2 regions of the Streptomyces sp. ME19-01-6 genome follow, and region 2 is predicted to be linked to the other one. Evidence: riboswitches for the same ligand, from Rfam matches in the RefSeq annotation. Region 2 holds a riboswitch; the other holds the start of a gene.
What was found. A riboswitch is a leader RNA that binds a small molecule or an ion and turns the genes downstream of it on or off. The one in region 2 is predicted to bind glycine.

Region 1 (7,184 bases), on a different contig from region 2:
GCCGGCACCGGCACCGCCCCCGCGGGTGGCCGGGCAATGAGCATCGGCACCGTGCTGAATCTGCTGCGGGACGAATTCCCCGAGGTCACCGTCTCCAAGATCCGTTTCCTGGAGGCCGAGGGCCTGGTCGAGCCGCGTCGTACGCCCTCCGGCTATCGCAAATTCAGCCCAAAGGACGTGGAGCGGCTCGGCCAGATCCTGCGCCTGCAGCGTGACCACTACCTGCCACTGAAGGTCATTCGGGAGCATCTGGACGCCCTGGAGCGGGGAGAGCGGCCGCAGCTGCCCGTCGCGGCCTCCGGCGCCTTGCCGGAGGGATCGGCCGGATCGGCCGAGGAGGGGCCCGAGAGCGCCTTGGAGCGCCCCACTGCCGCCCGGGTGGGCCGGGCCGAGCTGCTGGCCGCCACCGGGATCGACGAGGGGAAGCTGGCCGAGTGGGAGTCGTTCGGGCTGATCGGGCCGGGTGCGGACGGCGGGTACGACATCGAGGCGGTGACCGTCGCCAGGCTCGTCGCGGACCTGGGTCGTTTCGGTCTGGAACCACGTCATTTGAGGATCATGAAAGCCGCCGCGGAGCGCGAGGTCGGACTGCTCGAGCAGGTGGTCGCGCCCCTGCGACGACATCGAAATCCGCAGACCAGAGCCCATGCGGAGGCCAGCGCTCGGGAGCTGGCCGACCTGTCCGTGCGGCTTCATGCGGCCTTTGTCCAGTCCGCTCTGCGGGCCGGTTCCCGGTGACCGGCCCGGCCCCGACTATCCAAACCGGCCGGGCACGTCCTAGGGTTGCTGTGTGAACGAGCTCGACGTCGTGGGTGTCCGGGTGGAGATGCCCTCCAACCAACCGATCGTGCTCCTGCGCGAGGTAGGAGGCGACCGCTACCTCCCCATTTGGATCGGACCGGGGGAGGCGACCGCGATCGCCTTCGCTCAGCAGGGCATGGCTCCGGCGCGCCCGCTGACCCACGACCTCTTCAAGGACGTGCTCGACGCGGTCGGCCAGCAGCTCACCGAGGTCCGGATCACGGACTTGCGCGAGGGTGTCTTCTACGCGGAGCTGGTGTTCGCCAGCGGCGTGGAGGTCAGCGCCCGGCCGTCCGACGCCATAGCGCTGGCGCTGCGCACCGGCACGCCGATCTACGGCAGTGACGGGGTGCTGGACGACGCGGGGATCGCCATCCCGGACGAGCAGGAGGACGAGGTGGAGAAGTTCCGCGAGTTCCTCGACCAGATCTCGCCCGAGGACTTCGGCACCAGCAGCCAGTGAGCCATCAGCCGCCAGGGAGCGGCGGGCGGTGAACTGAGCTGCGCTGTTTGCCGGTCTTCGTCAGCGCATTCGAGTAGCCTTTCCCGCAAGAGGGATGCGGGAAACCACCCTTAGGGTGATTATCACTCGGCGTGCCGAGTGTGGCGATCGTTGACGCACCCCGGGTGACTGCCTACCGTCGAGAAGGCAGGTCGAGGACGGAGGTCGGCGTGAGAAGCAGCGGCGACGGCACGGCGGCAGGCGGTCCGTACACGCTCCCCGGGAGCGCACCGGCCGAACCGGCTTTGAAGGCTCAGGTGGCGGCACAGGCCGCACCGCCGCGGGAAGGCGCCGTGGCGAAGCCCGAGAAGGTGGGGTATCGCGGGCCGACCGCTTGTGCGGCCGCCGGCATCACCTACCGCCAGCTGGACTACTGGGCGCGCACCGGGCTCGTGGAGCCCAGCGTGCGGCCTGCGTACGGCTCGGGCAGCCAGCGGCTCTACAGCTTCCGGGACGTCGTCGTCCTCAAGATCGTCAAGCGGCTTCTGGATACCGGCGTGTCCCTGCAGAACATCCGGGCCGCCGTCCAGCACCTGCGCTCGCGCGGCCTCGACGACCTCGCCCAGATGACGCTGATGAGCGACGGGGCGACGGTCTATGAATGCACGTCGCCCGACGAGGTGGTCGACCTCCTCCAGGGCGGTCAGGGCGTCTTCGGGATCGCCGTGGGCGTGGTGTGGCGGGACGTGGAGAGCGCGCTGGCGCAGCTCCACGGCGAGCGCGTGGACACCGGCGAGACCCTGGTGGGGCACAACCCCGCCGACGAGCTCGCGCGGCGCCGCAACCGCGCGGGCTGAGCGCGGAGCCGGAGCCGCGCGGGCCGGCTGCCGCGCCCGGCTCGCGAGTGTGCGAGGACTCGGCGGCGTCGCACGGCCTCGCGGACGGCCTCACCTGATGGTCATTCGCCCGATTGTCAGTGGCATGCGGCAGCATCTGTAGGTGTGAGGGGTGCGCCGACGATTCTGCATCTGGACATGGACGCCTTCTACGCCGCGGCGGAGCAGGCGGCCAAGCCCAGCCTGCGCGGCAAGCCGGTGATCGTCGGCGGCCTGGGGCCGCGCGGCGTGGTGGCCACGGCCTCCTACGAGGCGCGGGTGTTCGGGGTCCACTCGGCCATGGCGATGGCCCAAGCCCGCCGCCTGTGTCCGAACGCGGCGTATCTCACCCCCCGCTTCACCCTGTACCGCCAGGTGAGCGACACGGTCATGGCCCTGCTGGCCGCCCTGTCCCCGCTGGTCGAGCCGCTGAGCCTGGACGAGGCGTTCGTGGATCTGGAGGCGGGCGGTGTCCCTGCCACCTCGCAGGCGGCGCGGGCCGTGGGGGAGCGGCTGCGCGCGGACATCGTGGCCGCGACCGGGCTGACCGGCTCGGTGGGGCTGGCGGGGTCCAAGATGCTCGCCAAGATCGCCTCCGAGCAGGCCAAGCCCGATGGTCTGGTGCTCATCGAGCCGGGCATCGAGCGGGAGCTGCTGGGGCCGCTGCCGGTGCGCACGCTCCCCGGGGTGGGCCCGGCCACCGCGGAGGCGCTGCGCCGGGCCGGGATCCACACCGTCGACGAGACCCGGGAGGCGGGGGAGGAGGAGCTGGTGCGGCTGCTGGGCAAGGCGCATGGCGCATCGCTGTACGGCATGGCCTGTGGGCGGGACGACCGGCCGGTCGTCGCGGAGCGGGACGCCAAGTCCGTATCGGTGGAGGACACGTACGACGTCGACCTCACCGACCGCACTCGGGTGCAGCTGGAGGTGGCGCGGCTCGCCGACCGGTGTGTGCGGCGGCTGCGCGGGGCCGGCCGCTCGGGGCGCACGGTCGTGCTCAAGGTGCGGCGTTACGACTTCTCCACGCTGACCCGGTCCGAGACGCTGCGCGGACCGACGGACGATCCGGCAGTGGTGCGGGAGGCCGCGGCGCGGCTGCTGGAAGGGGTGGACACCACGGCGGGTGTGCGGCTGCTGGGAGTGGGCGTGAGCGGCCTGGCCGACTACACCCAGGAGGATCTGTTCGCCCAGGCCGCCCAGGCCGCTCATGAGGCCGCGGAGGGGACGCGCGAGGCCGGAGGGACACCGGAGCCCGCCCCGGCGGACCTGATCGAGGAAGAGGGCGAGGACGCCGGCCGGCCGCGCCGCTGGCTGCCCGGCTCCGACGTACGACACGCGGAGTACGGGGCGGGATGGGTGCAGGGCAGCGGGGTCGGCCGGGTGACCGTGCGGTTCGAGGAGCCCTGGTCGGAGCCGGGCCGGGTGCGGACCTTCGCGGTCGACGATTCGGCGCTGGAGCCCGCGGAGCCGCTGCCGCTGATCCGGTCCGCCGTGAGCCACGCCGACGCCTCGGCCCTGGACGAGGAGCAGGGCCAGGAGCAGGGCCAGGCCCAAGACCAGGCCTGGACGGACAGCGACGCCGGGGTCAGCCGGTGACGTCCAGACCGTAGTGGTGGTAGAGCTGCAGCTCCTGCTCCGGCGACAGATGGCGGCCGACCCCGAAGTCCGGCGCGTCCTTGATGAGCGCCCGGTCGTACGGCACCCGCAGCGTGTCGCCGACGACCTCGCTGGGTTCGAGAGGCACGAACACGTCCCGGCTGAACAGGCCGGTGCGTACCGCCGCCCACTCCGGATCGCCGGTCGCGTCGTCGAGGTAGACCTCGTCCACGGTGCCGATCTTCGTGCCGTCGCGGTCGAGGGCCTTGCGGCCGATGAGGGTCCGCGGATCGATGTCGGTCTGCACACTCTCTCCCACAGGTGGCGATTTTTTCATGTTTTCCCGTGATTTTCCGTGATACCTACGAAAAGCCACAACGCCGCGCGCGTCCACTCGAGCGCTTGCCCAAAATCCCTGGCGGCAGGCTCGCTGGTAGGCTGACTGTGGCTGCAGACCCCGTGCGGGAGAGCTCTCCGCCGACGTCGTCGGAGGCGCCGAAGGAGCAAATCCTCCCCGGAATCTCTCAGGCACACGTACCGCGCGGGTGAGGTCACTCTGGAAAGCAGGGTGGGCCACGGGCGAGCACAGCTCCGGAACCCCTCCTCACCGACGGTGAAAGCCGGGTCGCCGTCCGCGGGCCCGGTGAAGCTCTCAGGTCGAGATGACAGAGGGGGAGGCCGTTCGGGCACCCGCACCCGTGGTGCCCCTCGTCGGTCGTACAGACCAGGAGGCCTCGCAGATGACCGCCAATCGCACCTCACTGACCGAGCTGGAACGCGGTACTCCGTTCGAGCGGCGCCACATCGGACCCGATGCCGAGGCACAGGCCAAGATGCTCGCGCAGGTCGGCTTCGGCTCCCTCGACGAGCTCACCCAGGCCGCCGTGCCGGAGGTCATCAGGAGCGCCGAGGAGCTGCGGCTGCCCCCGGCCCGCAGCGAGGCCGAGGTACTGGCCGAGCTGCGCGGCCTGGCCGAGCGCAACCAGGTGCTCTCCCCGATGATCGGCCTGGGCTACTACGGGACGTTCACCCCGCCGGTGATCCTGCGCAACGTGCTGGAGAACCCCGCCTGGTACACCGCGTACACGCCCTACCAGCCGGAGATCTCCCAGGGCCGGCTGGAGGCGCTGCTCAACTTCCAGACCGTCGTCGCCGACCTGACCGGGCTGCCGACCGCCGGTGCCTCGCTGCTCGACGAGGCCACCGCCGCCGCCGAGGCCATGGCGCTGTCGCGGCGGGTGGGCAAGGTCAAGCAGGGCGTGTTCCTGGTCGACGCCGACACCCTGCCGCAGACCGTCGCGGTCATCCAGACCCGCGCCGAGCCCACCGGTGTCGAGGTGGTGGTCGCCGACCTCTCGGCGGGCATACCGGCCGAGGTGGCCGAGCGCGGGGTGTTCGGCGTGCTGCTGCAGTACCCGGGCGCCTCCGGCGCGGTGCGCGACCCGCGCCCGGTCATCGAGCGGGCCCATGAGCTCGGCGCCGTGGTCACCGTCGCCGCGGATCTGCTCGCCCTCGCCCTGCTCACCTCGCCCGGGGAACTGGGCGCCGACATCGCGGTCGGCAGCAGCCAGCGGTTCGGCGTGCCGATGGGCTTCGGCGGGCCGCACGCCGGTTTCATGGCCGTCCGCGCGGCCTACGCCCGCAGCCTGCCGGGCCGTCTGGTGGGCGTCTCGGTCGACGCCGACGGCGACAAGGCGTACCGCCTGGCCCTGCAGACCCGCGAGCAGCACATCCGCCGCGAGAAGGCCACCAGCAACATCTGTACCGCCCAGGTCCTGCTCGCCGTGATGGCCGGCATGTACGCCGTCTACCACGGCCCGGAGGGCCTGCGGATCATCGCCCGGCGCACCCACCGCTACGCGGCCGTGCTGGCCGAGGGGCTGCGCGCCGGGGGTGTGGAGATTGTGCACGGCGCGTTCTTCGACACCCTGACCGCGTATGTGCCGGGCCGGGCCGCCGAGGTCGTCACCGCGGCCCGCGAGGCCGGGGTCAACCTGCGGCTGACCGACGCCGACCATGTGGGCATCGCCTGCGACGAGACCACCGGGCGCGCCCAGCTCTCCGCCGTGTGGTCGGCCTTCGGTGTGGACGGCGGGCTGCCCGCCATCGACGAGTTGGACGCCGCGGCGGCCGACGCACTCCCCGCCGACCTGCTGCGCGGCGACACGTATCTGAACCACCCGGCCTTCCACCGGCACCGCTCCGAGACCGCGATGCTGCGCTATCTGCGGCGTCTGGCCGACCGCGACTACGCCCTGGACCGGGGCATGATCCCGCTCGGCTCCTGCACCATGAAGCTCAACGCCACCACCGAAATGGAGCCGGTCACCTGGCCGGAGTTCGGGGCGCTGCACCCCTTCGCTCCCGTCGAGCAGGCCCAGGGCTATCTGACGCTGATCCGCGAGCTGGAGGAGCGGCTGGCCGAGGCCACCGGCTACGACAAGGTCTCCCTGCAGCCGAACGCCGGATCGCAGGGCGAGCTGTCCGGGCTGCTGGCCGTGCGCGCCTACCACCGCGCCAACGGCGAGGAGCGGCGTACGGTCTGCCTCATCCCGTCCTCCGCGCACGGCACCAACGCCGCCAGCGCCGTGATGGCGGGCATGAAGGTCGTCGTGGTCAAGACCGGCGAGGACGGCGAGGTGGACGCCGACGACCTGCGCGCCAAGATCGAGCGGTACGGCGACGAACTGGCCGTCCTGATGGTCACCTACCCGTCCACACACGGCGTCTTCGAGGAGCACATCACCGAGATCTGCGCGGCCGTGCACGACGCGGGCGGCCAGGTCTACGTGGACGGCGCGAACCTCAACGCCCTGGTGGGGCTGGCCCGACCGGGCAGGTTCGGCGGCGATGTCTCCCACCTGAACCTGCACAAGACCTTCTGCATCCCGCACGGCGGCGGCGGTCCCGGCGTGGGCCCGGTCGCGGTGCGCGAGCACCTGGCGCCGTATCTGCCCAACCACCCGCTGCAGCCCGCGGCGGGCCCGGCGACCGGCGTGGGCCCGGTCGCGGCCGCGCCCTGGGGTTCGGCGGGCATCCTGCCCATCTCCTGGGCGTACGTCCGGCTGATGGGCGCCGAGGGGCTGCGCCGGGCCACCCAGGTGGCGGTGCTCGGCGCCAACTACATCGCCAAGCGCCTGGAGCCGCACTACCCGGTGCTCTACACCGGCCCCGGCGGCCTGGTCGCCCACGAGTGCATCGTCGATCTGCGGCCGCTCACCAAGGCGACCGGCGTGAGCGTCGACGATGTGGCCAAGCGGTTGGTCGACTACGGGTTCCACGCGCCCACGATGTCGTTCCCGGTCGCCGGCACGCTGATGATCGAGCCGACGGAGAGCGAGGACCTGGCGGAGCTGGACCGGTTCTGCGAGGCGATGATCGCCATCCGGGCGGAGATCGAGAAGGTCGGCTCGGGGGAGTGGCCCGGTGACGACAACCCGCTGCGGAACGCCCCGCACACGGCGGCCGCG
Region 2 (7,184 bases):
CGCCATCTGGGCGCCGACGACCTGCAGGAACTGCTGTTCGGAGCTGAACACCGGCACATATACGGCGCCTTCGATCTCCATGGTGGGCAGGTCCAGGCCGTTGCTGTCAGGACCGCCCCCCTTGGGCAGCGGCACCCAGATCTGACTGCGGGCCAGGGTCTCGACGATGCGAGCGCCGGCGCCGGGGACGTCGACCGAGGCGGCGAGCACCTCTTCGAGCTCATTGCCCGGAAACGCCGGAAACGCCGGAACCTCAGGAAACACACCGTCAGGAAACCCGCCCTGAGCCGGTCCTGGACCGTACTGCCCCGGGATGCTCATTCTGCTCAACCGCCATCTCGTCGGACCTGCACAGGCACCCTAACGGCTGCATGCCCGGGAGGCATCGGGGGCCGCCGATCTCCACAGCAAATCCCCAGGTCGAGGGCGAGACGACGACCGAACTTGGACGACTCATGACCGCTTCAGGCCACTTCTGGCCGTAATCGTCAAGTTGCGCACGGTTTGTGCTCTTCGCACCGTGGTGCCGAGTACGCCCGTACGTCACCACAGCGAAAGAAGGTCTCATGATCCGCGCGTCCCGCAAGGCCGAAGTCCTTGTCACCTCCGTCATGGCCGGCTCTCTTCTGTTCGGCACCGCCGGCCTGGCCGCAGCCACGGCCGGTGGTGCGGGGGGCACGGCCGGCGCCAAGGCCCCGGCCCCGACTCCAGCGGCGCTCGCCGACACACGGATGAGTCCGGCCCAGACTCAGGCCATGCGGGATCTGCGGGTCCTCCTCGAGCGGGTGGTGGACCTGGCCAAGGCGGTGGAGGAGGCCCCCAACGGGATGGTCTCCGAAGCCGAGCTGGTCAAGCACGCGGCGGCGATCGACAGCGCGGTGAAGGCTGCTCGCAAGTCCGCCGACGCGGCCCGTACCCCGCGTGCCACTGCGCACGCCCAGGAGAAGGCCCAGGGCAAGGCCCAGGGCAAGGCCCAGGGCAAGGGTCGGAAGGACGGCCGGGACTCGATGCCCTCGGACGACCCCGAAATGGGCCAGGGCCAGAACCAGAGCGAAGGCCAGAACCAGGGCCAGGAGCAGGGCCAGATCACCGTGCCGCCGCAGGCCGCCGAGCAGGGGCAGGCCACCGGGCAGGCGCAGGCCACCGGGCAGGCGCAGGCCGGGATGCCGCCGTACGCCGCCCAGGTCGAGCCCACGGACATCTCGACGGACCCGCTGGACGCGCTGCAGCGGGCGATCGACGACCTGCTGGACGCCCTCGCCATCGGCGACGAAGCCGCGGCCACCGGGACGTTCCCCCGCATCGCCGACGCCGTCATGGGGCTGATCAGCGCCATCATGGGCCCGCTCCCGGGGATGGACCAGCCGATGATGCCCCCGATGCTGCCGCTCCCGGACGAGGCGTCGACCCTCGCCGACGAGGCGTCCGCGCTCGCCGCCCGGAAGCCCACCACGATGGCGGTCGCCCCGGAGCACACCACCCCCGAGCCCGGCACGAAGCCCGGCGCCGCCGAGCACGAAAAGAACGACCACGCCAAGAAGCAGGACACCAAGAAGCAGGAAGCGAAGAAGCCGGAGGCCAAGAAGCAGGACGCGAAGAAGCACGACACCAAGCCCGGCGCCATGACGCCGAGCACGAAGCCCGACGCCCCCGCGGGACCCGGCACCGACATGCCCGGCGCCACCAAGCCCGAGGCCCCTGTCTCCGGCCCCTACAAGCCCGGCGTGAGACCGGACGTGAAGAAGCCCGGAACGCAGAGGCCCACCACGACGGCCGCCACCCCCCTGTCCGCCGTCGGGTCCGCCGCGTCCAAGGTGGCCGAGGAGGACGCCGTGGCCCCCATGCCGCTGCCGCACCCGGTGGAGGCGGCCGCCGACGTAGCTCCGTAACGGCTGCGCTCCACCGTCCCGCCCCGCGTCACTCGAAGGCGATGCGGCGCAGCGCGCTCGCGGCCGTCCGATCCAGCAGCGCCACCGAGGCGCAGCCTTCGGGCGGCCGCCCGCCCTCCGCGGCGGCGACCAGCCGCCCCACCGCGCGGCGGTGCCGCCCGAAGGCGTAGCGGGAGACCTCCCGGCCGCGCACGGCCTGCCCCTCCAGGGCCACCGCGGCGTCCACGTCCAGCAGCACCATGTGCAGCCGGCGGCCGGTGCGCCGGGCGTCGCGGGCCAGCCAGCGGCGGACCCAGGAGAGCGTGCCGCAGTCGTGCACCACGACGCTCGCGCCCGAGCGCAGCGCCCGGCGCAGCCCGGCGTAGTGGGCGCACCGCACCAGCGGGCGGTAGAGGGCGTACGGCAGCCAGCGGGGCAGCCGCCGCTCCCAGCGCTCGCGGGTGTCCTGCGAGTCCACCCGCACCACCGCGCCGCCGCCCTGGTCGAGGCCGGGCACGGCCCGGCCGATCATGGTGCTCTTGCCGCTGCCGGGCAGCCCGGAGGCGACCACCACGTCCCCCGCGCGGTAGCGCAGCTCGCGCGCGCCGGTCCCGGGCCCGGGCTTGGGCTCAGGCCCGGGCCCGGCTCCGGGCGGCGCGGACCCGGGCTCAGCCGCGCCGCCACCGCCGCGCAGGTCGTGCACGGGCGCCCGGCGCCCCGGCCTGAGCGCCCCTCCGGTTGGCGCCGCGCCCTGCGTCACCGGCAGGGGCCCACATGTCGTCGTCGCGTACGTACCCTGCCCGTGCACCGTGATCGTCCTCCTAGGTCGGTCACTGCGGCTCGTTCCCGAAGAGTGTCAAGAAAAGGTAATGTCCAGCAAGGTGGTATCCCTGTGGGCTGGGCATTCATGCCCTGTGAGTCGGGCCCTGTGAGTCGGGGGACCGGGAGGACAGCGGTGCCACCCGTTCGGTTCTTCCCTTCCCGGGCGTACGTGCGATGATGTTGCGCGCAACTCCATACCGGCCGTTTGAATCCGCGCGGGAGAGTCCTCGGCCACCGGCAGCAGTGCCGGCCGTCCGGGGCGCCGAAGGAGCAAGTCCTCCCTTGAATCTCTCAGGCCCCGATACCGCGCGGGCGAGGCAGATCTGAAAAGCGAGCCGCTGGCGTGGCTCCACCCACGGTGCAAGCCGGACCGCTCTCCGCGACGACGCCGCCGGCGTCGGCCGGGAGAAGGGGTCACGGCGAACCTCTCAGGTTCCGATGACAGATGGGGAGGACACGTCCTCGTCGTCCTCGTCGCCGTCCCGCCCTGGAGCCAGCACCCATGACCGATGCCGCCACCCCCGACACATCCGTGACCGACGCGCCGCCCGCCCCCCGCCGCACCGCCCTGGACGCGGTGCACCGCGCGCTCGGCGCCACCATGACCGACTTCGCCGGCTGGGAGATGCCGCTGCGCTACGGGAGCGAGCGCGACGAGCACACCGCGGTGCGCACCCGCGCCGGCCTCTTCGACCTCTCCCACATGGGCGAGATCACGCTGACCGGCCCGCAGGCCGGCGCCGCCCTGGACCGGGCGCTGGTGGGCCATCTGTCCGCGCTCGCCGTCGGCCGCGCCCGCTACACCATGGTCTGCGACGCCGAGGGCGGCATCCTGGACGACCTGATCGTCTACCGCCTCGGCGAGCAGGAGTTCCTGGTGGTCGCCAACGCCTCGAACGCCCAGGTGGTGCTGGACGCGCTCACCGAGCGCGCCGAGGGCCTGGACGCGGCCGTACGGGACGACCGGGACGCGTACGCGCTGATCGCCGTCCAGGGCCCGGCGTCCCCCGCGATCCTGGGGGGCCTGACCGACGCCGACCTGGACGGCCTCAAGTACTACGCGGGCCTGCCGGGCACGGTCGCGGGCGTCCCGGCGCTGATCGCCCGTACCGGCTACACGGGCGAGGACGGCTTCGAGCTGTTCGTCTCGCCGGACGACGCCGAGCGGCTGTGGCAGGCGCTGACCGAGGCAGGGGCGCCCGCCGGGCTGGTCCCGTGCGGGCTGTCCTGCCGGGACACGCTGCGCCTGGAGGCCGGGATGCCGCTGTACGGACATGAGCTGACCCGCCGGACCACGCCCTTCGACGCGGGGCTCGGCCGGGTGGTGAAGTTCGACAAGCCCGGCGACTTCGTCGGACGCGCGGCCCTGGAGGCGGCGGCGCGGCGGGCCGAGACCGATCCGCCGCGGGTGCTGGTCGGCCTGGTCGCGGCGGGCCGCCGGGTCCCGCGCGCGGGGTACCCGGTCACAGCCGCGGACGGCGCGGTGATCGGCGAGGTCACCTCGGGCGCGCCCTCGCCCACCCTCGGCAAGCCGATCGCGATCGCGTATGTGGACGCCGCGCATGCCGCGCCGGGGACGGCGGGAGTGTCGGTGGACATCCGCGGTACCCGTGAGCCGTACGAGGTCGTGGCCCTCCCCTTCTACAAGCGGCGCTGAACTCGCCGCCCGCCCAGCCGGTCCACCGAGCTGCCGCTGGGCGGTCCCCCTCCCGTACCGCCTGTCCCACCAGGCAAGACCCGTTTCCCAAGCACTCCCCCGTATCCAGGAGAATCGGACCATGAGCAACCCCCAGCAGCTGCGTTACAGCAAGGAGCACGAGTGGCTGTCGGCCGCCGGCGAGGACGGTGTGTCGACGGTCGGCATCACCGAGTTCGCGGCCAACTCGCTCGGCGACGTCGTCTACGTCCAGCTCCCGGAGGTCGGCACGACGGTCACCGCGGGCGAGACCTGCGGCGAGCTGGAGTCCACGAAGTCCGTCAGCGATCTGTACGCGCCGGTCACCGGCGAGGTCACCGAGATCAACGAGGATGTGGTGAACGACCCGGCGCTGGTGAATTCCGCCCCCTTCGAGGGCGGCTGGCTGTTCAAGGTGAGGGTGACGGACGAGCCGGACGAGCTCCTCTCCGCCGACCAGTACGCCGCCTTCGCCGAAAACTGAACCCCTCCTTCGATCGGGACCCTGATGTCGCTTCTCAACAGCTCCCTGCACGAGCTCGACCCGGACGTAGCCGCCGCGGTCGACGCCGAACTCCACCGCCAGCAGTCCACCCTGGAGATGATCGCCTCGGAGAACTTCGCTCCGGTCGCGGTCATGGAGGCCCAGGGCTCGGTCCTGACCAACAAGTACGCCGAGGGCTACCCGGGCCGCCGCTACTACGGCGGCTGTGAGCACGTCGACGTGGTCGAGCAGATCGCCATCGACCGCGTCAAGGCGCTCTTCGGCGCCGAGGCCGCCAACGTCCAGCCGCACTCCGGCGCCCAGGCGAACGCGGCCGCGATGTTCGCCCTGCTCTCCCCCGGCGACACCATCCTGGGCCTGAACCTGGCGCACGGCGGTCACCTCACCCACGGGATGAAGATCAACTTCTCCGGCAAGCTCTACAACGTGGTGCCCTACCACGTGGACGCCGAGACCGGCCTGGTCGACATGGAGGAGGTCGAGCGGCTGGCCAAGGAGCACCGCCCCAAGCTGGTGATCGCGGGCTGGTCCGCGTACCCGCGCCAGCTGGACTTCCCGGCCTTCCGCCGGATCGCGGACGAGGTCGGCGCGTACCTCATGGTGGACATGGCCCACTTCGCCGGCCTGGTCGCGGCCGGGCTGCACCCCTCCCCGGTGCCGCACGCCCATGTGGTGACCACCACCACCCACAAGACCCTCGGCGGCCCGCGGGGCGGCGTGATCCTCTCCACGGCCGAGCTGGCCAAGAAGATCAACTCCGCGGTCTTCCCCGGTCAGCAGGGCGGCCCGCTGGAGCACGTGGTCGCGGCGAAGGCCGTGGCCTTCAAGATCGCGGCGGGCGAGGACTTCAAGGAGCGCCAGCAGCGCACGCTCGAAGGCGCCAAGCTGCTGGCCGAGCGGCTCACCCAGCCCGACGTGGCCAAGGCCGGGGTCTCCGTGCTGTCCGGCGGCACCGACGTCCACCTCGTCCTGGTCGACCTGCGCGACTCGGAGCTGGACGGCCGGCAGGCCGAGGACCGTCTCCACGAGATCGGCATCACGGTCAACCGCAACGCCATCCCGAACGACCCGCGCCCCCCGATGGTCACCTCCGGCCTGCGCATCGGCACCCCGGCGCTGGCCACCCGCGGCTTCACCGCCGACGACTTCCGCGAGGTCGCCGACGTGATCGCCGAGGCGCTCAAGCCGGCCCACGACGTGGAGGCGCTCAAGGCGCGCGTCACCGCGCTCGCCGACAAGCACCCGCTGTACCCGGACCTCAAGAAGTAACGGGCTCGAAAGGTGGGTGGGGGCGCACACCCCAGGGCCCCCACTCACCCCGCACCACGCACGCACCCACCGTGCAGACGCAAGGAGTTCACCGGTGGCCATCTCCGTCTTCGATCTCTTCTCGATCGGCATCGGACCGTCCAGTTCCCATACGGTCGGCCCCATGCGGGCCGCGAGGATGTTCGTCCGCCGGCTGAAGAACGACGGCCTGCTCGTCCACACCGCCGCCGTACGCGCCGAGCTCTTCGGCTCCCTCGGCGCCACCGGCCACGGCCACGGCACCCCCAAGGCCGTCCTCCTCGGCCTCGAAGGCCACTCCCCGCGCACCGTGGACGTCGAGACCGCCGACGACGAGGTGGCCCGCATCCGCACCACCAAGCGGCTGCGGCTGCTCGGCGCGGAGATCGGCGCCGAGCACGAGATCGACTTCGACGAGTCCGCCGAGCTGGTCCTGCACCGCCGCCGCTCACTGCCGTACCACGCCAACGGCATGACCCTGTTCGCGTACGACGCCGACGGCCTCCCCCTCCTGGAGAAGACGTACTACTCCGTCGGCGGCGGCTTCGTCGTGGACGAGGACGCGGTCGGCGCGGACCGCATCAAGCTCGACGACACCGTCCTGAAGTACCCCTTCCGCACCGGCGACGAGCTGCTGCGCCTGTCCCACGAGACCGGCCTGTCCATCTCGGCCCTGATGCTGGAGAACGAGAAGGCCTGGCGCACCGAGGCGGAGATCCGCGCGGGCCTGCTGGAGATCTGGAACGTCATGCGCGGCTGCGTCGAACGCGGCCTGTCCCGCGAGGGCATCCTCCCCGGCGGCCTCAAGGTCCGCCGCCGCGCCGCCACCGCCGCCCGCGCCCTGCGCGCCGAGGGCGACCCGGCCACCCGCGCGATGGAGTGGATCACCCTCTACGCCATGGCCGTCAACGAGGAGAACGCCGCGGGCGGCCGCGTGGTGACCGCCCCCACCAACGGCGCGGCCGGCATCATCCCCGCCGTCCTCCACTACTACACGCACTTCGTTCCCGGCGCCGACGATGACGGC

Region 1: another riboswitch for glycine. It lies ahead of gcvP (aminomethyl-transferring glycine dehydrogenase); the one in region 2 lies ahead of gcvT (glycine cleavage system aminomethyltransferase GcvT).

Annotation. Positions count from the first base shown of each region.
Region 1 covers NZ_JARAXF010000039.1:86,945-94,128, reverse strand. Annotated here, with positions in the region: gene PV419_RS45925 (MerR family transcriptional regulator) at 1-738, shown strand, start outside; gene PV419_RS45920 (bifunctional nuclease family protein) at 791-1,264, shown strand; gene PV419_RS45915 (MerR family transcriptional regulator) at 1,474-2,100, shown strand; gene PV419_RS45910 (DNA polymerase IV) at 2,245-3,714, shown strand; gene PV419_RS45905 (PRC-barrel domain-containing protein) at 3,704-4,021, opposite strand; glycine riboswitch at 4,167-4,264, shown strand; gene gcvP (aminomethyl-transferring glycine dehydrogenase) at 4,455-7,184, shown strand, end outside.
Region 2 covers NZ_JARAXF010000023.1:18,396-25,579, forward strand. Annotated here, with positions in the region: gene PV419_RS36755 (enhanced serine sensitivity protein SseB) at 1-321, opposite strand, end outside; gene PV419_RS36760 (hypothetical protein) at 567-1,889, shown strand; gene PV419_RS36765 (AAA family ATPase) at 1,918-2,682, opposite strand; glycine riboswitch at 2,897-3,007, shown strand; gene gcvT (glycine cleavage system aminomethyltransferase GcvT) at 3,193-4,347, shown strand; gene gcvH (glycine cleavage system protein GcvH) at 4,469-4,849, shown strand; gene glyA (serine hydroxymethyltransferase) at 4,874-6,139, shown strand; gene PV419_RS36785 (L-serine ammonia-lyase) at 6,234-7,184, shown strand, end outside.